4 regions of the Paracoccus alcaliphilus genome follow, and region 1 is predicted to be linked to each of the others. Evidence: riboswitches for the same ligand, from Rfam matches in the RefSeq annotation. Region 1 holds a riboswitch; each other region holds the start of a gene.
The links. A riboswitch is a leader RNA that binds a small molecule or an ion and turns the genes downstream of it on or off. The one in region 1 is predicted to bind cobalamin.

Region 1 (5,573 bases):
GCGATTGCCGCAAGACCCGCAGCCGCTGGCCGATGATCAGTTTCTCTGTGCGCGCTGCCATCCCGTTCGCCTCTTGTAACAAAAATTACAATATATGTCGGGGTTGTCTGACATGAATGACAATAAAACCCCTTTGTTCAAACGATATGCTGCATCTGCGGCATAACATTACTAACCTGACATTACACGGAATCACCGGAGCCCACCATGCCCCTCGATCATTCTGCCATCACCATTCCGCCGCCCGTCATCCTGCGCGATGCACCCGGCGCCGATCATGTCCTGACCACCGAAGCACTGACCTTCGTGGCCACGCTTCAGGCGCGCTTCGGCCTGCGCCTTCATGCGCTGATGGTCGCCCGGCAGCGCCGTCAGGAGCGCATCGACCGGGGCGAGTTGCCCGATTACCTGCCCGAGACGAAAGAAATCCGGCAAGGCATCTGGCAAGCCGCCCCGGTGCCCGAGGCGCTGGCCGATCGCCGGGTCGAGATCACCGGCCCCGTGGATCGCAAGATGATGATCAACGCGCTGAACTCGGGCGCGAAAGTCTTCATGGCCGATTTCGAGGATGCGACCTCGCCCGGTTTCGCCAATATCATCGCGGGCCATGCGAACATGCTGGATTACCGCGACGGCACGCTGCAACATGACGATCCGAAGACCGGCAAGTCCTATCGCATCGGCCTCGATCCCGCGTTGCTGATCGTTCGCCCGCGCGGACTGCATATGGCGGAATCGAATGTGCTGATCGGCGGCCAGCCGGTTTCGGCCGCGCTGTTCGATTTCGGGCTGAACATCTTTCACAATGGCCGCGCGCTGGCTGCTTCGGGACGCGGGCCGTTCTATTACCTGCCCAAGCTGGAAAGCCATCGCGAGGCGAAGTTCTGGAACGAGGTGTTCCTGTTCGCGCAGGACAAGATCGGTCTCGCCCCCGGCACGATCAAGGCCACGGTGCTGATCGAGACCCTGCCTGCCGCTTTCGAGATGGATGAGATCATCTGGGAACTGCGCGACCATATCGCCGGGCTGAACTGTGGCCGGTGGGATTATATCTTCAGCTATATCAAGACGCTGCGCAATCACGGCGCCTATGTTCTGCCCGACCGGGCAGAGGTCACGATGGACCGCGCCTTTCTGGCGACCTATGCTGCGCGGCTGGTCAAGGTGTGTCACCGCCGGGGCATCCATGCGATGGGCGGCATGGCCGCCGCGATCCCGGTGAAGGGCGATCCCGCCGCCAACGAGGCCGCATTCGCGAAGGTGCGCGAGGACAAGCGGCGCGAGGTCGAACTGGGCCATGACGGCACCTGGGTTGCCCATCCCGATCTGGTGCCGGTCGCGCGCGAGGTCTTCGATGCGGCCATGCCGGGGCTGAACCAGATCCGCCGCCAGCGTCAGGATTACCGGATCGAGCCCGCCAAGCTGTTGGCCCCGCATCAAGGTCAGGTGACCGAGGCCGGTATCCGCACCAATATCTCGGTCGCCATCGAATATCTGGCGCAATGGCTGCAAGGCCGCGGCGCGGTGCCGATCAGCAACCTGATGGAGGATGCCGCCACCGCCGAGATCAGCCGCGCGCAGCTGTGGCAATGGCGCCGGCACAATGCGCCGGTGGTGCTGGCCGATGGCGGCGAGGGCCGGCTGACGGACGAATGGTTCGGGCAGCTGGTGCAGGAGGAAATCCTCCGCATCCTCGGACGCCTTGGCCCGAACGGTTTTCATCGCGGCCATTACGCCAGTGCCGCGCGGATCGTGCAGGAGGCGGTCACGGCCGACGTGCTGCCCGACTTCATCACCACCCCGGCCAGTCGTGTCCTGAACGCATTGGACTGAACCCCATGGACATCATTCGCACGCTTTCCCCCTTCGGCGGGCCGATCCCCGGGGACTGCTCTCCGGACAATACCCCGTCGCAATCCGAACCCGTCAAAACCAGAACCGACCATGTTGAAAGGAAACAATATGAAGAACCGAAAGACTTTTTCGGAAATCCGTGCCGAGCTCCTGTCGCGCTACCCCTCCGGGAATACGCCGGGTGGCGTTACGGTCGATGACATCGTGCAACTGCGGTTGCAAAGCACCTATGACACGCATCTGGACATCGCCCGCGACATGGCAACGGTGATGCGCGCCGACATGGCCGCCTATGATGCCGATACCTCGAAATTCACGCAAAGCCTTGGCTGCTGGTCGGGCTTTCACGCCCAGCAGATGATCAAATCGGTCAAGCGCCTGCGCGGCACGGCCAGGGGCACCTATGTCTATCTGTCGGGCTGGATGGTTGCCGGCCTGCGCAACCGCTGGGGTCATCTGCCCGACCAGTCGATGCACGAAAAGACCGCCGTGGCCGATCTGATCAACGAGATCTATGTCTCGCTGCGGCAGGCCGACGAGGTGGCGCTGAACGACCTGTTCAAGGCGCTGAAAGAGGCCGGTACGGATGCGGAACGCCAGCGTGCCATCGCGGCGATCGACGGTTTCGAATCCCATGTCGTGCCGATCATCGCCGATATCGACGCGGGCTTTGGCAACGAACATGCCACCTATCTGCTGGCCAAGGAACTGATCAAGGCCGGCGCCTGCGCGCTGCAGATCGAGAACCAGGTGTCCGACGCCAAGCAATGCGGCCATCAGGACGGCAAGGTCACCGTCCCGCGCGAGGATTTCATCGAAAAGCTGCGCGCCTGCCGTCTGGCCTTCGAGGAGCTGGGTGTCGATGACGGCGTGATCGTGGCGCGCACCGACAGTCTTGGCGCCGGTCTGACCCAGAAGGTGCCGGTCAGCCAGCGCCCCGGCGATCATGCCGCCGAGTATCTCAAATGGCTGAAAACCGCGCCGATCTCTGACGCCAATCCGATCCGTGAGGGCGAGCTGGCCATCTGGCAGGGTGGCGAATTCGTCAAGCCTGCCCGCCTGCCCAACGGGCTGTTTCCGTTCCGCGAAGGTACCGGCCGCGCCCGCGTGATCGAGGACTGCATCGCCAGCCTGCGCGACGGCGGCGCGGACCTGCTGTGGATCGAGACCGACACGCCCAATGTCGACGAAATCGCCGGAATGGTCGCCGAGATCCGCAAGGAAGTGCCGGATGCCAAGCTGACCTATAACAACTCGCCCAGCTTCAACTGGACGCTGAACCTGCGCAAACAGGTCCGCGCGCAGTGGATCAAGGAAGGCCGGATCAACGAGGCCGACTATCCCGACGGCGTTGAGCTGATGAAGGCCGATTACGACGACACCGATCTGGGCCACGAGGCCGACACGCGTCTGCAACGCTTCCAGACTGACATCTCGGCGCGGGCGGGCGTGTTCCACAACCTGATCACCCTGCCGACCTTCCACCTGACCGCGAAATCGGTGGATGAGCTGTCGCACGGCTATTTCGGCGAGCAGAAGATGCTGGCTTATGTCAAGACCGTGCAGCGCGAGGAAATCCGTCGCGGCATCAGCGCGGTCCGGCACCAGCACGAAGTCGGCTCGGACCTTGGCGACACGTTCAAGGAAATGGTCGCGGGCGAGCGCGCGCTGAAAGCGGGCGGACACGCGAACACCATGAACCAGTTCGCCGCCGAATAAACCCGGATCCGGTCGGCGGCCTTCTGGCGTTGGACCCGCCGCCCGGTGCGCCGCCCCGAAAGGGGCGGCGCTTTGCCCCTGCATCCGCGACTTGCCACCAACACCGTCAGGCGCTAGGGGAAGGGTGTCGGTTTCCGCAAGGAATTGAAAGGGAATCCGCCGGGGTGTTTCACGTCCCGAACCGGAACTGCCCCCGCAACTGTAGGCGGTGAGCCCGGCTCGGAATATGCCACTGGACCCAGGGTCCGGGAAGGTCGAGCCAGCTGTGACCCGTCAGTCAGGAGACCTGCCGGCGACGTTTGACCAATCCGAGCGGGTCGGCTCGGGAGGGGATTGTGTTCGGTGCCCCTGTATGCCCGACCGCAACCCGCCTGTTCGGCCTGCCCATAATGCAGCGGAAGGAAGCATTATGCTCAGGTTTACCACGGCGATTGTCGCCACATTTACGCTGGCGCCGATGGCGTTCGCGGCCACCGAATACCCGTTGACCCTGACAAGCTGCGGTCACGAGGTCAGCTTTGACAAAGCGCCCGAAAGCGTCGTCAGCGTCGGCCAGAGCACGACCGAGATCCTGTATATGCTGGGCCTTGCCGACAAGGTCGCGGGGACGGCGCTGTGGATCAATCCGGTCTTGCCGGAATTCGAGGAGGTCGATGCCGGGGTCGAGCGTCTTTCGGACAATGCCCCCAGTTTTGAAAGCGTGCTGGAAAAACGGCCCGGGCTGGTCGTCACCGCCTATGAATGGATGATCGGCCCGCAAGGCGCGGTCGGCACACGCGAGATGTTCGACGACGCGCAGATCCCCAGCTGGATCATGCCCGCCGAATGCGTCGGCAAGGACAATACCCAAAGCATGGATGGCGAACGCACGGTCATGTTCGACACCGCATTGCTCTATCAGGGCATCGAGGAACTGGCGGCGATCTTCGACGTGCAGGATCGTGGCGAGGAACTGATCGCCGACCTGAAGGCGCGCGAGGCGGCAGCGGTCGAACAGGCGCAGGCGCTGAACCTGCCCGAGGACGTGTCGGGCGTGTTCTGGTATTCCTCGGCCGATATCGGGATCGACCCCTATGTCGCCGGGGTGAATGCCGCGCCGGGCTGGATGCTGTCCAAGCTGGGGGTGCAGAACGTCATCACCTCGCAGGAGGAATGGCCGACCGTGGGCTGGGAAACCATCGCCCGCGCCAACCCGACCTTCATCGTCGCGGCCGAGATGAACCGCCGTCGCTTTCCCGCCGACGATATCGAGGTCAAGCGTGAATTCCTGACCGGCGATCCCGTCACCAGCGAAATGGATGCGGTGCAGAACGACCGCATCCTGACGATGGAAGCGAATGCCATGGACCCCTCGGTCCGTTCGATCTTTGCGCTTGAGGCGCTGTCGGATTCGCTGGCCGGGTTCGGTCTGACGCAATGAACCAACGCGCCGCGACTCGTGGTATGGGCTGGCTGTGGCTGTCCCCACTGGTGCTGGCCGCGGCGCTGCTGTTCGGCACGGCGGTCGGCGAGACGCGTATCCCGCTGGCCACCGTGATCGAGGTCATGGCGGTCAAGGCCGGTCTGTCCTCGCAGGTGCTGGACCCGATCGACGCCAGCGTGATCTGGCATTACAGGCTGTCGCGTGCCGTGGTCGCGGCCTGCGGCGGGGCCAGTCTGGCGCTGTCGGGGCTGATCCTTCAGGCGCTGCTGCGCAACCCGCTGGCCGAGCCCTATCTGCTGGGGATCTCGGCCGGGGCCTCGACCGGGGCGGTCATCATTGCGGTGGCGGGCGTCGGTGGCGGGCTGGTCAGCATGTCCGCCGGAGCCTTTGCGGGCGCGTTGACCGCCTTCGCGCTCGTCGCGGGCCTGGCGCGGGTCGCAGGTGGCGGGACAGGCCTGCGAGGGGCCGGGGTCATCATCCTGGCAGGCATCGCCGGATCGCAGATGTTCAACGCCCTGACCGCGCTGATCATCGCGCAATCGGCCAGCGCCGAACAGGCGCGGGGCATCATGTTCTG
Region 2 (5,573 bases), on a different replicon from region 1:
CGGGTTTCAGCCCCGCCAGATGCAGCGCCATGGCGAATTCCTCGCCCGCCGTGCGCATGGTCGCGCTGCCCCACAGATCGACGACCAGCCCGCGCGGCCAGTCGCCGTGATCCTGCAAGTGACGGCGCAGCAATTCCTCGGCCAGTTTGACGCCCTGCGCATGGGCGGCAGGCGTTGGCACCGCGCGCGGATCGACGGAATAGAGGTTGCGCCCGGTCGGCAGCACATCCGCCCGCCCCCGCGCGGGCGAGCCCGAGGGGCCCGGCGCGACATGCCGCCCCGCCAGCGCGGTCAGCAGGCCCGCGCGCTCATCCGCGCCGCTGGGACCGGTGCCGAAGACATGCAGCCCCTCGCCGAACTGGCTTTCCTTGATGTCGCAGACGAAGCGGTCGATGCGGGTGATCGCCTCGGCGGCGCTGGCGTCGGGGGGGATGCCCAGATCATCCTCGACCCCTGCCGCGCGGGCCTCGTCGCGGATGGATGCGATCAGCCGGTCGCGCCGGGCCGGGTCCAGTCCGTCGGCGGTCGAATATTCGTCCAGCAGGCGTTCCAGCCCCGACATCGCCTCGGGCAGCCGCGACGCGATCATCGGGGGCGGCATATGCCCCAGAGTGACGGCGCCAAGGCGGCGCTTGGCCTGCGCGGCCTCGCCCGGGTCGTTGACGATGAAGGGATAGATCACCGGCAGCGGGCCGGTCAGCGCCTCGGGCCAGCAATCACCCGACAGCGCCACCGCCTTGCCCGGCAGCCATTCCAGCGTGCCATGCGCGCCCATATGGATCAGCGTATGCAGTCCCTGCCGGTGCAGCCACAGATAAAACGCGACATAGGCGTGGCGCGGCACGCGGGTCAGGTCGTGATAATCGTCGTCACGGCTGGCGCGCTGGCTGCGTTCGGGTTGCAGGGCCAGCAGCAGCTTGCCACGGCGGATGGCAGCGAATTGGAAGGATTTTCCATCGCAATCCGGGTCGCTGTCAGGGACACCCCATGCCGCCGTCAGATCGCCCTTCAGAGTTTGCGGCAGGTGGTCCAGCGCCGCCAGATATTCGGCCAGCGGCCAGCGGATGCGCGCGGTTCGCAGATCGCTGGCGGCGCCGGGGGCGATGTCATGGCCCTGATCGGCCAGCATCCCCGCCACCGCATCGGCCGAGGCCAGCGCGTCGAGGCCGACCGCATGGGCCATCTGCCAGTCCCGGCCCGGATAGGTGGACAGGATCAGCGCCACCTGCCGATCCTGCGGTGGGGTCCGGCCCAGCCGCAGCCAAGCGCCGACGCGGGCGACGGTCGCGGCGATGCGGTCGGGATCGGGGCGATGGGCAAAGCGGCTGTATTGCAGATCCGGGTCACGCGGTTCGGGCGCCTTGAAGCTGATGACACCGGCAAAGATGCGGCCATCGACCTCGGGCAACACGACATGCATGGCCAGATCGGCGGGGGACAGGCCGCGTTCCGCCCCGGCCCATTCGCGGCGGCGATTGGTGGACAGGGCGACCTGAAACACCGGGCAACCGAAGGTGTCGAAGGGCGTCGCAGCGCCATCGGAGCGGACGGAAAAGCCGGTGGCGTTGACGATGGCCTGCGGCGCGATCTTGGCCCCCGTCAGCCAATCCGCAAAGCCGGGCGCCTTCAGCGAGGGCGCAAAGACCCCGCAAGCGGCAAACCCCGCGTCGCGCAGACCGTGGATCAGCGCATCGACCGGCGCGGTATCGGCGGCGGTCAGATAGCTGCGATAGAAACTGACCAGCACCAGCGGCCCATCCGGCGGCGCCGGGATCACTCCGGCCTGCGGGTCATAAAATCCCATCCGGGGCAGGGATTTCTGCCCCGGCACCGGCCTGGCGAACAGTCCCGCCGCAATCGCCATCTGCGCCAGCGCGGCCTGCGCCGCCACCGCCCCCCCGGTATCGCAAAGCCGCTTCAGCATCCGCAGCGTCGAGGCGGGCACGGTCGAGACCGCATCCAGACGCGGATCGTCGCGCCCGTCGGCGGGCAGCACCGCCAGCGCGATCCCGCGACGCCGCGCCAGATCCTGCACCGAGGCGAGGCCATAGGGCCAATAGGCCTCGCCCCCGATCAGGCGGATCAGGATGCCCTTTGCACCGGCAAGTGTCTGCTCGACATAGGTATCGACCGACACCGGATGGCGCAAAGCCACCAGATTGCACAGCCGCAACGACGGCAATCCGCCCGCCGCACCCCGCCGCGCCCGGTGCCAGCCTGCCGCGAAGGCCCCCAGATCGCTGTCGGAAAACGACAGCACCACCAGATCACCCGGCGTCTGGCTGGGATCATAGGGGGTGTCGGTCTCTTCCAGACCGTGGCTTTCGCGAAAGACGACATGCATCAGGCGGGCACGGCCTCCAGCAACAGGCGGCGGATCGCGGCTTCGTTCACATCGTCATGTTCGGCAATGACCACCAGACGCGAGGCGCGGGGCTGATCGCCCCAGGGACGGTCATATTGATGCCGCACCCGCGCACCCACCGCCTGCACCAGCAGACGCATCGGTTTGCCCGAAACGGCGACATGGCCCTTGACCCGCAGGATGTTCTGCTCGACCGCCAGCCGCTCGATCCCGGCGACCAGTTGCGCGGGATCGTCGATTTCGGGCAGCTCGATCACCACGGTATCGAAATCCTCGTGCTCATGGTCGTCGGCGCCGTCGTGATGGCTGGGGCGTGCCTCCAGATCATCCTCGGCCGCCGCGCCAAGGCCAAGGATCACCTTCGGGTCGATCGCGCCTTCGGTCACGGTCAGGATCGGCAGCTTGCGCGGCGATTCAGCCTCGATCACGGCGCGGGCGGCGGCCACGCCATCCGGCCCGGCCAGATCGGCCTTGGTCAGCAGCACGACATCGGCGCAGGCGATCTGATCCTCGAACACCTCGGACAGCGGGGTTTCGTGGTCCAGGCTGTCATCGGCCTCTCGCTGGGCCTGCACCGCGGATTCGTCGGGGGCAAAGCGGCCCGCCGCCACGGCCTCGGCATCGGCCAGCGCGATCACGCCATCGACGGTGATGCGCGACCGGATCGCGGGCCAGTCAAAGGCCTTCAGCAAGGGCTTGGGCAGGGCCAGCCCCGAGGTCTCGATCAGGATATGGTCGGGCTTTTGGGGCATCGCCATCAGCCGCTCCAGCGTCGGGATGAAGTCATCGGCGACGGTGCAGCAGATGCAGCCATTCGACAGTTCCATGATGTTTTCCGCCGGGCAGTTCTCATCCGCGCAGGATTTCAGGATATCGCCATCGACGCCCACGGTGCCGAATTCATTGACCAGCACGGCCAGCCGCCGCCCCTGCGGGTTGGCCATCAGATGCCGGATCAGCGTCGTCTTGCCGGAACCGAGAAAGCCGGTGATGACGGTGACGGGGGTTTTGGTCAGATCGGACATGGATCACTCACTTTCTTGGGGATCGGGCAGGGGGACAAGCGGCGGAATCCGGGCAAGGCTTTGCTTGCGGAAGATGACGGGGCGTTCGCGCCACGGCACCAGCCCGTCAGCGGCGGCGGCATAGGCGGCGGCGCCCGTCAGGATCTCTGGCGCGTCCGAGGGCGTCAGGCGACCATAGACATAGGTCCACTTGCCAGGGCCCGACAGCGCGACCGAGCAGCCCTGCGAACAGGCCGACAGACATTCGACGGCGCGGATCTCGACCCCCGCCGGGGCGGATGCGGTCAGGGCGGCGTGCAGTTCGGCGCCGGGACGGGGGTCGGCTGCGGCCTCGGGGTCGATGCCCCGGCAGGTCGTGCAGACATGCAATACGGCGCGCGCCATGCGGCCCTCCGTGAACTGGTGGCGCGGGGCATGGGCCGAGGGGCAGGGACACACCCCTGCCAACCGGTCGCGGATCACCCCGTCCGCCCGTGAAAATCGTGCGCTGGCAGGTCTCCCGGCTTGCGGATTCAGGGTTTCCCCAACGGTCGGCCCGCCTTCCCGGCATTTGCCAGTGGCTTGGGCGACCTTTCCGGTCACGGTCGCGGGGGCGGCTGCTTTCAGGCGTGATGCCTGTCGCATTCCCTCTTGGCCTGTCATAGGACAGGAACCAGCGCGCCCCCAACTGAGGCGTGCGCCCCTGTCTTGTCAAGCCGGAGGAGCACAAAGCATGACCGACAGCCACGACATCACCCCCCCCATCACCGCCGAGGAACAGGCCCGCCACGCCGCGAAGATGGCAAAGATCAAGGCCGCCCGCGACAGGATGATGCAGGGCAAGACCGGCGAAAAGGGCCTGATCATCGTCCATACCGGGCCGGGAAAGGGCAAATCCAGCAGCGGTTTTGGGATGATCCTGCGCTGCATCGCCCATGACATGCCCTGCGCGGTGGTGCAGTTCATCAAGGGCGCGTGGGACACCGGCGAACGCCGTCTGCTGACCGCGCATTTCGCCGATTTGTGCCAGTTTCACGCGATGGGCGAGGGGTTTACATGGGAAACGCAGGACAAATCCCGCGACATCGCCGCCGCTCAGGCAGGCTGGCAGAAGGCGAAGGACCTGATCCGCGACCCGTCGATTCGCATGGTGCTGCTGGACGAAATCAACATTGCGCTGCGCTATGGCTATTTGCAGGCGGATGAGGTGGTGGATTTCCTGCTGGCCGAGAAGCCGCCGCTGACCCATGTGGTGCTGACCGGCCGCAACGCCCCCGATCTGCTGATCGAGGCGGCGGATCTGGTGACCGAGATGGCATTGCTGAAACATCCCTTCCGATCAGGCGTCAAGGCCCAGCCGGGGGTTGAGTTCTGATCCGGTCCGTCCCATCTTTGCTGCGTTGCAAAAATCTTTCCGTGCGGCGTTGAACCGCATCGGCCCCGGCGGGTTGTCTTTCGGCGGCCGGGAATGCCTGCGCGGCGCGGATGTAAAAGGAGTTGCTGCGCGATGCTGCCCCCCAAGATCCCTGCCGATGCTGCCCTGTTTCTGGATTTCGATGGCTGCCTGGTAGAGATCGCCCCAACCCCCGATGCGATTTCCGTGCCCCCCGCGCTGCCGGGGGCGCTGGCGCGGCTGTATCGGCGGCTGGATGGGGCGGTGGCGCTGATCTCGGGGCGTTCGGCCAGTGAATTGCGGGGCTTTCTGCCCGATTTTCCCGGCATTGTCGCCGGCAGCCACGGGGCCGAACTCTCGCTGCCGGGCCAGCCCATCCGCCCGATTGACGATGAGGGGGTGGATGTCGGCGCCCTGCAACGGCGGGTCGCGGCGCTGGCGGCAGAGCATCCCGGCCTGCTGGTCGAAGCCAAGCCGCATGGCGTGGCGTTGCATTACCGCGCCGCCCCCGAACTGGGATGCTGGGTCACCCAGACCATGCAGGCGTTGGCCGGGGACTATCCCTCGCTGGTGCTGCAACCGGCCAAGATGGCGGTCGAGCTGCGTCCGGCCTCGGCGGGCAAGGACCGGGCGCTGGCGCTGCTGATGCAGCATCCGCCCTTTGCCGGGCGGCTTGCGATCTATGCCGGGGACGACCTGACGGACGAGGCCGCCATCGCCGAGGCGCAGGATCGCGGTGGCATCGGCATCAAGGTCGGGCCCGGCGACAGCGTGGCCCGCCACCGTCTGGCCGACCCGAACGCCATGCTGC
Region 3 (5,573 bases), on a different replicon from region 1:
GGTGACGGTGACGGGGAAGTCGGCGCCGGTGGCGGGCAGGGTGGTCAGGCAAAGGGCGGCAAGGGTGGCGAAAAGGCGGGTCATGGCGGGCCTTTCAAGGCAGCAGATCGAAGGAAAAACGTGGTCTGCCGGTCCGGGGATGGCAGTCGATATCGGCGGCGACTTCGAAGGCGGTGCGGATGGTGTCCGGCGTCAGCACCGCCTTGGGGGGACCGAGCGCGCAGATGCGGCCGTCGCGCATGACCAGCACCTGATCGGCCAGCGCGGCGGCAAGGTTCAGGTCGTGCAGCGTGACCAGGACGGTCATGTCCAGACGCCGCAGCATCTGAATGATCTCAAGCTGATGGCGGATATCCAGATGGTTCGTCGGCTCGTCCAGCACGATCAGTTGCGGCTGCTGGACGATGGCGCGGGCCAGCAGGGCGCGCTGCTTTTCGCCCCCCGACAACCCGCTGAAGGGCCGGTCGGCGAAATCCGCCAGCTCGAAATCGGACAGGGCCTGTGCGATGATCGCGTCATCCGCCCTGCGGCGCGAAAACAGGCTGTCGTGATGGGGGATGCGGCCCATCGCCACGACCTCTTGCACGGTAAAGGCGAAATCGGGCGCGACCTCTTGCAGGACTGCCGCGATCAGGCGTGCGGAATCGCGCGCGGGGATCTGCCAGATATCGCGCCCGCCGACCATGACTTGCCCGGCATCGGGGCGGTTCTGGCGATAGATGCTGCGCAGCAGTGTCGATTTCCCCGCCCCGTTCGCACCGACGATCACCGTGGTCGAACCGGCGGATACATCAAAGCTGATCTCTTCGATGATCCGCCGGGCGGGATGCGGGCCCCAGCACAGGCCCCGCACCTTCAGATCCTGGGCCATCCTAGAAGGTGACGTGGAAATCGAGCGATGCGCTGCGCGGCGGTGCCAGCAGCCATTGGGTCGCCCCGCCCGAGGTCGCATAAAGCCGGTCGGTCAGGTTATGGATGTTCAGGTCCAGGCTCATGTTCTCGCGCGGCTTCCATTGCAGCCCGGCATTGACCACGGTGTAGGACGGGCGCGTGGTGGTGTTGGCGTCATTGGTGAAAACCTCGCTCACGTAATGCGCGCCGGCGCGGGCCACCCAACCCTCGGCAAAGGCCCATGATCCCCAGATATTGGCCACGCGGCGCGGGGTATTCGGGGGACGGTTGCCGGAATAATCACCCGCCGATTGCAGGTAATCGTCATAGCGCGGCGAGATCAGCGCCCCGTTCACGTCGATGCGCAGGGTCGGGGTGATTTCGAACCCGACAGCCGCCTCGACCCCCTTGGCGCTTTGCTGCCCGATCTGCAAGGTGATGTTCGGGTCATCGGGGTCGCGGGCCAGCAGATCGTTCTTGACGATCCGGTAAGCCGCCAGCGTGGCATCGCCGCGCCCGTCCATAAAGCCGAACTTGATGCCGACTTCCTGCTGTCGCGCCTTGGTCAGCTTCAGATCCGCCTGACTTTCGGACAGCGACAGGACATTCCCGATCGGTTCGGCCGCGCGGGAATATTGCGCATAGATGGCGACATCGGGCACCGGGTTATAGACCGCGCCCAACCGCCAGCTGGTGGAATCCAGCCGGTGGACAAAGGCCGGATCGACGCGGCTGACGCGCAGATTGTCATAGCGCAGCCCGCCGACGAGTGCCCATTGGTCGTTGATCTGCAACCGGTTGTCGATGAACAGCGCATATTGATCGGTGGTCGTATCGGCGGTGGTCGCCATGTCATGCGGCCCGAAGGAACCCGGCTGCGGATTGAGGAAATCCACCTCCGACTCGCCCGGATAGGGTGAGTTGTTGGTGTTCCTGAACTTGATCCGGTTCACGTCGAAACCGATGGTGGTGGTGTTTTCCATCCCGCCGGGCGTGGTCTGGATGGTGGCGTCGGTGCGGTTGCCGATCTGTTCCAGATCATGGTTGATCGCGATATAGAACTGCCGCAGCACATCGCCGGTTTCGGGGCGATAGAGGTAATCCTCGACATTGCGCCAGTTGCGGTCGCTGGTCAGGTAATAGCTGTTGCTGCGGATCGTCACGTTATCCGCAGGCGTCCATTCGGCCCGCAACTGGGTATAGGCGTCCTTGAAGCGGACCAGATCGTCGCCGACATTGTAATTGCGATCACGCACGCGTTCGTCGATGCGACCATCGACCAGTGGCGTTCCGAAATAGCTGCCCGGCCTGTTGTCGCCATAATCATGGGACAGCGTCAGCGCCAGATCCTCGGTCGCCTGCCAGCGCAGCGCCGCCGACAGCGACAGGCTGGAGGTGTCGTTGCGGTCCAGCCAGCCATCCGCTGCCGCGCCATTGACGTCGAAGCTGTAGGCAAGAACCTCGTTGATCGGGCCGGCGCTGCCGAAGGCCAGTCCGCGCTGGCCGTCTGTACCCACCGTCGCGCGGATCTCGTTCCGGCTGCGGTCGGTCAGGGGACGTTTCGGGATGATATTGATGGCGCCGCCGACGCCGCCTTCGCCGTAAAGGACCGAGGCGGGACCGCTGAGGATCTCGATCCGCTCCACGCTCCAGCTGTCGAAGGGAAAGGTGATGGTGCCCGACCCCGGATATAACCGGGTGCCGTCATAAAGCCGCGTGACCGAGGCATGACCGTTGAAGCCCCGCATGCTGAACGAGGTGCCGCCATTGCCCGGAGACCCGTGAAAGCTGATGCCGGTGCCGTTCTGGGCGATGGCCTGATTGACATCGCGCTGCCCGCGCTGCCGGATGGTCTGCGCCCCGATCACCTGCACGCTGGCAGGGGTGTCGAAGGAACTCAGCCCCAGACGGCTGCCCGCGGTGGAAGGCGTCTGAATATCCAGACCCGCGCCAAAGGACAGTCCTTCGACGGTGATCGTGTCCAGCACCAGATCATCCTGCGCGGCGGCGGGCGATGCCGTACCGATCAGCAGGGCCAGCAGGGCCGCGCTGCGGTTTCGGATATGGGCATGAGCGGAGATATTGTCCTGCGCGCGACGGCGCGTGGACCGGAAAGCGGATTGATGGCGCACGAATGTGGCTCCAGCGATAGGTTCACCGTCACTGCAAACGCGACATCCGGTTGCCCGCCATCTGCGGGCGGATGACTGTCCCACCGGGGCACCCCGCCCGATGTGTTCACGCGTGACAACGGCTGACGGCAGGTCTCCTGGCTTGCGGGTCAACACCATTTGCCGCCTTCCCGGGATCGCACCCAGTGGCCGTTGGCAAAGGCTCTCCGCCTACAGTTGCGGGGGCAGCCGCAGCATGGGACAAGCGTCCGCACTGCGTTCCCTTTTCATTCCGAAATCGGAAACCGTCACGGGTGCGTGTAGTGACGCGCACCCGGCGCGTCAACTCTGTTATGGTCGGGGTTGTGTCATCGCCAGTTGATGAAGGAACGCTCGACCCAGCCGATCACGGCGTTCACGATCAGGCCCATCAGCGACAGGATGGTGACCCCCGCGAACAGCTTTTCCAGATCATAAAGCGACCCGGCTTCGAGGATATAGGAGCCGACGCCATAGCGCGCGCCCAGCATCTCGGCCGCGACCAGCAGGATGATGGCGATCGAGATCGACACCCGCAGGCCCGACAGGATCGCGGGGAAGGCGCCCGGCAGCACGATCTTGCGAACGATGGACAGCCAGCTCATCCCGAAGCTTTGCCCCATGCGGATCAGGGTGCGGTCAACATTGTCCACCGCGCCATAGGTCGCGACCACCGTGGGGGTGAAGGTGCCAAAGGCGATCAGGGCGTATTTCGACGCCTCGTCGATGCCGAACCAGATCACGAACAGCGGCAGCAGCGCGATCTTGGGGATCGGGAACAGTGCCGCCACCAGCGGCACCAGACCGGCGCGAACAAGGCTGAACAGCCCGATCATCACCCCCAGCCCGATCCCGGCGGCCAGCCCCAGACTGCCGCCCACCAGCAGCCGCTGCAACGAGGGCAGAAGATGCGTCCATAACAGGCCGGTATCCCACAGCCGGTAAAGCGTGCCGAACACGGCCGAGGGGCGGGGCAGGGTCAGCGCCGAAATCCAGCCGCTGCGGGTGCCGATCTCGGCTACGATCAGCAGCAGGGCGAACAGCGCGATGGCCACGCCGCGGATCGGCACGGGCTGGAACCCGCCGCCCCGGAAGGGGACCGGGCGGGCGGTTTGCGTGCTGTTATCCATCAAGCAGTTCCTGATCGGCGGCGCGTGCCTCGTCCCGCATCAGGTCCCACAGATGGGCCTGCCGGTCCTCCAGCGCGGGATGGCCAAGATGACGTTCGGACAAGGGGATGTCGATATCGACGATTTCCCGCACCTGACCGGGGCGGCGCGACAGCACCACGACCCGGTGGCCAAGGCGGACGGCCTCGTTCAGGTTATGGGTGACATAGACCGAGGTGAAGGGCTTGCGGATCCACAGCGCGACCAGATCGTCCATCAGCAATTCGCGGGTCTGGCTGTCCAGCGCCGACAGAGGTTCATCCATCAGCATGACGGCGGGGCGCACCGCCAGCGCCCGGCTGATCGCCACCCTTTGCCGCATCCCGCCCGACAGCTGCTTGGGCAGGGCCTTGCGGAACTCGCTGAGCCGGGTGCGGGCCAGAACGTCGGTAACGATCTGGTCCATCTCCCGGCGCGACAATCCGTGATCCTCCAGCACCAGCCGGATATTCCCCTCGACCGTGCGCCACGGCAGCAGGGCGAAATGCTGGAACACATAGGTCAGCGGGTTCAGCGAATCCGCAGGCGGGGCGCCCAGTTGCAGCACCTGCCCGGACAGGGGCTGTTCCAGCCCGCCCAGAAAGCGCAGCAGCGTCGATTTCCCGCAGCCCGATGGGCCGATCAGGCAGACGATCTGCCCCTGCGGAATATCAAGCGAGATATCGCGCAGGACCTCGACCGGGCCATAGGAATGGCTGATGTTGCGAAGTTGCAGGTCCATGTCTCAGATGGTTTCGACGTAGGACGTATCCAGCAACTGTTCCCGCGTGACGCTCTGATCGACCATGTCTTCAGATTTATACCATTCAAGCTGTTCGATGATGCTGTCCTCGGCCAGCGCCAGACCTTCGTTGATGCGCTGCGCACCGTTGATCAGGTTTTCCTTCGCAACCTCGGCCGGGCTGTCGGTTTCCACATATTTGTGGACGATGGCGGCCAGTTCATCGACCTCTTCGGCGGGGGCGGTGCGGTCGATGAAGGCGGCGTTGTAATCGGCGATGGCGCGGGAATAGGCGGCGACGAAGGCGGTGACCAGCTCGCCCTCATTCGCGGCATTGCCGGTCGAGGTGAAGGCGGTCGTCACCTGATAGTTAGGCGCACAATCGGCCACCGTGCCGATCTGCTGCGCGGCGCCATCGGCCAGCAGCTTGGTCGCGATGCTGGGCTGGATCGCCCAGGCGTCGATCTGCCCGGTGGACAGCGCGCCGACCAGCGCCCCCAGCTTTTGCAGCGGGCGCAGATCGACCTCGGCCAGATCGACGCCATTGGCCTGCGCGATCTTGTGGGCCATGAAATGGAAGGACGACCCGGCGGTGGTGATGCCGAAGGACCGGCCCGCCAGTTGCGAGGGATCGGTCAACCC
Region 4 (5,573 bases), on a different replicon from region 1:
GCGGCGCCAGCCGCGCAGGCAGACCCCATCCCGCGGCCATGTCGCGCCCGGTCGGGCTGTTGGCCGTCACCAGAACCTGCGCCGATCCGGCCAGCGCCTCGATGATGATGCGGGCGGAAACCAGCTCTCCGACCGAGGCGCCATGCACCCAGATATCCGCCTGCGGGGGCGGATCGTCCAGCACCAGCCGCTGCCGCAGTGTTTCGCCTCCGCCCATCATGGCGCGCAGCCGCAGGCCGGTTTCGGCAAGGCGGGCGGCGGCGGTGTGAATCATCGTCTGAACTCCGGTTGGCGGCCCGCCTATCTAGGGCGTCGGACAATGGCTTGGGAAGGCTGTGCTTTTGTGCCGGTCAGAAGGTTCTCTCATAACCATTTGTAAGAGAATGAAAAACCACAAAAATGGCAGAAAAATCGCCAATACACGATAAAGACAGTGGACATTTCGCTATTTTAGAGCATTCTGAAGAACAGGAAAGCGGGCCCTGGGCCCGCATCACGCATGAAGGACGACCGCAGATGACCGCGCTTGACCTTATCGACCGCAAGATCGTCGCCGAACTGATGCGCGACGCGACGATGCCTGTCGCCCGGATCGCGGATCGGGTGGGGCTGACGCAGACCCCCTGCTGGAAACGCATCCAGAAGCTGGAGGCGACCGGCGTGCTGACCGGTCGCGTCGCTTTGGCCAATCCCGCCCGTCTGGGCTTTGGCCTGACCGTCTTTGTCGGCGTCGAGGCCCCCGATCACAGCAGCGAATGGCGCCAGCAATTCTCGCGCGCGATCGACACCATGCCCGAGATCATGGAGGTTTACCGCATGGCCGGGGAGCTGGATTACCTGCTGCGGGTTTCGGTCTCGGACATGGCCGATTTCGACCGGCTGTATCGCGACCTGACCGATGCCGTGCCGATCAAGAACATCACTTCGCATTTCGTGATGGAGAGGATGCGGTTCTCGACCAGCTATCCGGTCGATACCCGCAACCGCTAAGGCAGGCCGCGCCTGTTGGCGCAATCAGCTACCGGATCGCTTGACAGGGCGGGGCGGCTGCGCCATGCCGTTATCAGCTTCGGTTCCGGTTCGCGCCGGATGAAAAGGGAACGCCGGTGCGTGCCCTTCGCCATCTGGCGAAAGGTGCAAATCCGCGGCTGCCCCCGCAACTGTAAGCGGTGAGCGATGGCCCTCCATGCCACTGGACGCAGTCCGGGAAGGCGGCCAAAGCGATGATCCGCAAGCCAGGAGACCTGCCGGTGCGCTCACCCATTTCCGGCGCGGGGCGCGCACGGAAAGCGGCCACTCCGCAGAGGTGACAGCCACCGTGACCGCGGCGGGCCGTCCCGGCCTGATCCGCAGTCTGCATCTGCAAACCGCAGGCCAGGCCTGCGCTGGAAAGGCCCTGTCATGTTTCGTGACCGCAATTGTTCCCTGATCGCCCTGACCGTCGCCCTGACGCCCTTTGCCGCGATGGCGCAGGATGGTGCGCTGATGCTGGATGAGATCGTGATCTCGGGCGGGATGAGCCCGGTGGCCGCCGATGGCTATGGTCGCGCCCATACGGTGCTGACCGGTGACGAGATCGAGGCGCGCGGCATCGCCACCGTTCAGGATGCGCTGCGCGGCGTGCCGGGCGTTTCCGTCACTTCGACCGGAGAGACGCTGACCGGCATCCGCATCCGGGGCGGAGAGGCCAACCATGTGCTGGTGCTGATCGACGGGGTCGAGGCCAATTCCCCCGGCCAGGGGAACTATATCTTCAGCGGTATGTTGACCGACAATATCGAGCGGATCGAGATCCTGCGCGGCCCGCAATCCTCGATTCACGGGCCCAACGCCGCCTCGGGCGTGATCTCGATCACCACCCGCCGGGCCGACGCGCCGGGTCTGTCCTATGGCGGTGGCGTAGAACTGGGCGGTCAGGGCACTCGCGCTGCTAATGCCTATCTTCGCGCGGCGGGTGAGCGCGGCGCGATCAGCTTGTCCATCGCCAGCCGCCACACCGATGGCGACGACACCTCGCGCACCCCCGGTGGCGATCGCGATTTCAACGACCGCGAGGCGCTGGCGCTTAATGGTTCCTACGATCTGGGCGACGGGATCAGCACCGGTTTCACCCTGCGCCGAAGCTGGCAGAAATACGGTTATGATCAAGCCGGCTCATATGATGAGGACGGCGCGTGGGAGCCGGTGGATGACCCCGACGATTACGTCATCGACGCCCCGCTGACCGCCGACCGGGACGAGGTCTATGGCTCGCTCTGGCTGGAGGCCGAGGCGATGGGCGGCAGGCTGCTGAACCGGCTGACCGTGACCGGCGTGAATCAGGATACCGATCATTTCAGGGACGGCGTGCCGGATTACGACGATGCTTCGCGTCGTCGCGAACTTCGCCTTGGTGCGACATGGGCCATTGACGGTAATGATGCCCGCAATGCCGCGCAAAAGCTGAATTTCGCCGCCAGCAAGCGGCGCGAGACCTATCGGGCCTCATTCGCACCGGGCGGCGATTACGAACGTGACATGACTTCGCTGGCGTTGGAATATCAGGGCGGTTTCGACAACGGCGCCAGTGTTCAGGCCGGTATCCGGCGCGATCTGAACGATGTCTTTCGCGACGCGACCTCGTGGAACCTTGCCGCTGCGTGGCAGGCGCCGGAGCGCGATCTGCGGCTTCGCGCTGCCATCGGCCGGGCCACGGTCAATCCGACCATGTTCGAACAATATGGTTATATCCCCGGCAGTTATGAGGGCAACCCGGACCTGACGCCGGAAACCAGCCTCGGATATGAAATCGGCGCCGATCTGGGTTTTGCCGACGGGCGCGGGCAGGCTGGGCTGACCGTCTTTACCAGCAAGGTCGAGGACATGATTATTGGCACCGGCGAAACCTCGGTCAATATCGACGGCACCAGCACCCGCAAGGGTTTTGAGCTGACCGCCGACATGCAGGTGACCGGCAATTTCCGCATTGGCGCCGATTACACCTATAACGATGCGAGAAAAGAGGATGGCGGTGTCCTTGCCCGTGTGCCGCGCCACGAGGCACATCTGCGCGCGCGGGTCGATTTTGCGCAAGGTCGCGGCGCGGTCACGGCCGAGTTGCGTCATGTCGCCGGCAATCATGATGAAGAATGGTTTCGCAGCTTTGCCCCGGACACCACCAAGCTTCCCGATTTCACCACCGTCAACCTTGCGGCCCATTATGACCTGACCGACCATGTCCGCCTGTCGGGCCGGGTGGTGAACCTGTTCGACAAGGATTATTCCGAGGCATGGGGCTATTACGGGCAGGGCCGCACGGCCTATGTCGGGCTGTCCGCCAGATGGTGAGGCGCTGGCTGCTGGCCGCCTGCCTTGCGGGCGGCATTGGCGCAGGTGCCGGGGCCGCGCCGCCGCAGCGTGTGCTGTCGATGAACCTCTGCACCGATCAGTTGGCGATGATGCTGGCCGCGCCGGGGCAGTTGGTCTCGGTCAGTCATCTGGCGCTGGACCCGCGCGCCTCGGCCATGACGCGCGAGGCGGCGGGCTATGAGGTCAATCACGGGCTGGCCGAAGAGGTGTTTCTGATGCAGCCCGATCTGGTGCTGGCGGGGCGCTATACCTCGCGGACGGCGGTGGATATGTTGCGGCGGCTGGAGGTGCCTGTCGAGGAGTTCGACATCGTGAGCGACCTTGACGGGCTGCGCCACGGCATCCGCCGGATGGGGCAGGTGCTGGGCCGAGAGGCCGAGGCGCAGCGGATCATCCAAGGATTCGACGCCGATCTGGCGCGGCTGGGCGATGCCGAGGGAAAGGACCCCAGCGCCGCGCTTTATTCCGCGAATGGTTACAGTTCCGGCGATTCCAGTCTGGCGGGGCAGATCCTGCTGACGGCAGGCTTTCGCAATATCGCCGCCGATGCGGGCATCCCCTTTGGCGGCTTCCTGCCGCTGGAATTGCTGGTGCTGGCCGACCCCGATCTGGTGGTGCTGGACAGCCGCAATCATGGCGCGTCGCGCGCCGAAGAGATCTATGACCATCCCGCCCTGCGGCAGGTCATGGCGCAAAGCCCGGTGGAAACCGTCAGCGACCGCGACTGGATCTGCGGCACTCCGCATGTGCTGCGCGCCATCGAGACCCTGGCCCGGGCGCGGGCGGCACTGGTGGGCGGGCAATGACCAGGCGCGCGCAGGGGCGCAATCATCTGCTGCTGGCGGCGCTGGCGGTTCTGGTCGCGGCGCTGTGTCTGGCGTCCCTGCTGATCGGGCCGTCGGGCCTGTCTGCGCGTCTGGCGCTGCCTGCGTTGCTGGGGCAGGGCGATCCGATGCTGGTTCTGGTCATGCAAGAGGTCCGCTTGCCGCGCGCGCTGCTGGCGGTGATGGTCGGCGCGGCGCTGGGGCTGTCGGGGGCGGTGTTGCAGGGGTTCCTGCGCAACCCGCTGGCCGAGCCGGGGCTGATCGGCACATCGGCCTCGGCCGCGCTGGGGGCGGTGCTGGCCATCCATACCGGACTGGCGGCGGCATGGGCGCCGGGCCTGCCGCTGGCGGCGCTGGCGGGGGCGCTGGTCTCGGTCCTGCTGATCCTGCTGCTGGCCGGGCCGCGTGGGGGAACGCTGGTGCTGATTCTGGCGGGGATCGCGATTTCGGCGCTGGCCGGGGCGGGCACCTCGCTGGTGCTGAACCTGTCGCCCAACCCCTTTGCCGCCAATGAGATCGTGTTCTGGATGATGGGCTCGCTGGCGGATCGCTCGATGCTGCATGTCTGGACGGCGGCGCCGCTGATGGTGCTGGGGCTGGTGCTGCTGACCGGTGTCGGACGGGCGCTGGACGCGCTGACACTGGGCGAGGATGCGGCGGCCAGTCTGGGCATCCGGCTGGGGCGGCTGCGGTTGGGCATCGTCGCGGGTGTCGCGGCGCTGATCGGGGCGGCGACGGCGGTCGCGGGGGCCATCGGCTTTGTCGGGCTGGTGGTGCCGCATCTGCTGCGGCCTCTGGTCGGGGCCAGCCCGGCGCGGCTGATCCCGGCCTCGGCGCTTGGCGGGGCGGCGATGGTGCTGGCCGCCGATATCGCCGTGCGGCTGATCCTGCCGGGCCGCGATCTGAAACTGGGGGTGCTGACCGCGCTGATCGGCGCGCCGTTCTTTCTGCACCTGATCCTCAAGACACGGAGGCAGGGGCTGTGAGCATCTTGCTGGACCTGTCCGGGCTGTCCGTGCGCCGCAATGGCCGCGCGGTGATCGAGGGCGTCGATCTGCGCATCGGGGCCGGTGAATTCGTCGGTCTGCTGGGGCCGAATGGCGCGGGCAAGACGACGCTGCTGCGCGGGGCATTGGGGTTGCTGCCCGCGACCGGGCATTCCTCGCTGGTGGCGATGGGGCAGGCACTGCGGGCGCGGGCGGTGGCCTTCATGCCGCAAGGGCGCGACATTGCCTGGCCGATGCCGGTCGAGGCGCTGGTGGCGCTTGGCCGCATCGCCCATCCCGGCGCGGCGGGGGATGCCGACCGCGCCGCCATCGAACGCGCCATCGCCGCGCTGCAACTGGAGCCCCTGCGTCACCGCCCCGCAACCCGGCTGTCGGGGGGCGAACAGGCGCGGGT

Region 2: linked by a shared signal. The riboswitch ahead of JHW40_RS05795 (DUF1636 family protein) and the one ahead of JHW40_RS22080 (ABC transporter substrate-binding protein) in region 1 are both predicted to bind cobalamin.
Region 3: linked by a shared signal. The riboswitch ahead of JHW40_RS19660 (TonB-dependent receptor) and the one ahead of JHW40_RS22080 (ABC transporter substrate-binding protein) in region 1 are both predicted to bind cobalamin.
Region 4: linked by a shared signal. The riboswitch ahead of JHW40_RS07095 (TonB-dependent receptor plug domain-containing protein) and the one ahead of JHW40_RS22080 (ABC transporter substrate-binding protein) in region 1 are both predicted to bind cobalamin.

The regions. Positions count from the first base shown of each region.
Region 1 is NZ_CP067126.1:361,334-366,906, reverse strand. Features, by position in the region: gene JHW40_RS22095 (helix-turn-helix domain-containing protein) at 1-61, opposite strand, end outside; gene aceB (malate synthase A) at 208-1,833, shown strand; gene JHW40_RS22085 (isocitrate lyase) at 1,963-3,573, shown strand; cobalamin riboswitch at 3,685-3,881, shown strand; gene JHW40_RS22080 (ABC transporter substrate-binding protein) at 3,983-4,993, shown strand; gene JHW40_RS22075 (FecCD family ABC transporter permease) at 4,990-5,573, shown strand, end outside.
Region 2 is NZ_CP067124.1:1,129,204-1,134,776, forward strand. Features, by position in the region: gene cobN (cobaltochelatase subunit CobN) at 1-2,344, opposite strand, end outside; gene cobW (cobalamin biosynthesis protein CobW) at 2,344-3,390, opposite strand; gene JHW40_RS05795 (DUF1636 family protein) at 3,394-3,774, opposite strand; cobalamin riboswitch at 3,863-4,062, opposite strand; gene cobO (cob(I)yrinic acid a,c-diamide adenosyltransferase) at 4,103-4,744, shown strand; gene otsB (trehalose-phosphatase) at 4,877-5,573, shown strand, end outside.
Region 3 is NZ_CP067125.1:274,175-279,747, forward strand. Features, by position in the region: gene JHW40_RS19650 (ABC transporter substrate-binding protein) at 1-84, opposite strand, end outside; gene JHW40_RS19655 (ABC transporter ATP-binding protein) at 95-871, opposite strand; gene JHW40_RS19660 (TonB-dependent receptor) at 873-3,023, opposite strand; cobalamin riboswitch at 3,134-3,327, opposite strand; gene JHW40_RS19665 (ABC transporter permease) at 3,371-4,171, opposite strand; gene JHW40_RS19670 (ABC transporter ATP-binding protein) at 4,164-4,931, opposite strand; gene JHW40_RS19675 (ABC transporter substrate-binding protein) at 4,935-5,573, opposite strand, start outside.
Region 4 is NZ_CP067124.1:1,398,085-1,403,657, forward strand. Features, by position in the region: gene JHW40_RS07085 (3-deoxy-D-manno-octulosonic acid transferase) at 1-274, opposite strand, end outside; gene JHW40_RS07090 (Lrp/AsnC family transcriptional regulator) at 517-990, shown strand; cobalamin riboswitch at 1,054-1,266, shown strand; gene JHW40_RS07095 (TonB-dependent receptor plug domain-containing protein) at 1,402-3,327, shown strand; gene JHW40_RS07100 (ABC transporter substrate-binding protein) at 3,321-4,154, shown strand; gene JHW40_RS07105 (FecCD family ABC transporter permease) at 4,151-5,158, shown strand; gene JHW40_RS07110 (ABC transporter ATP-binding protein) at 5,164-5,573, shown strand, end outside.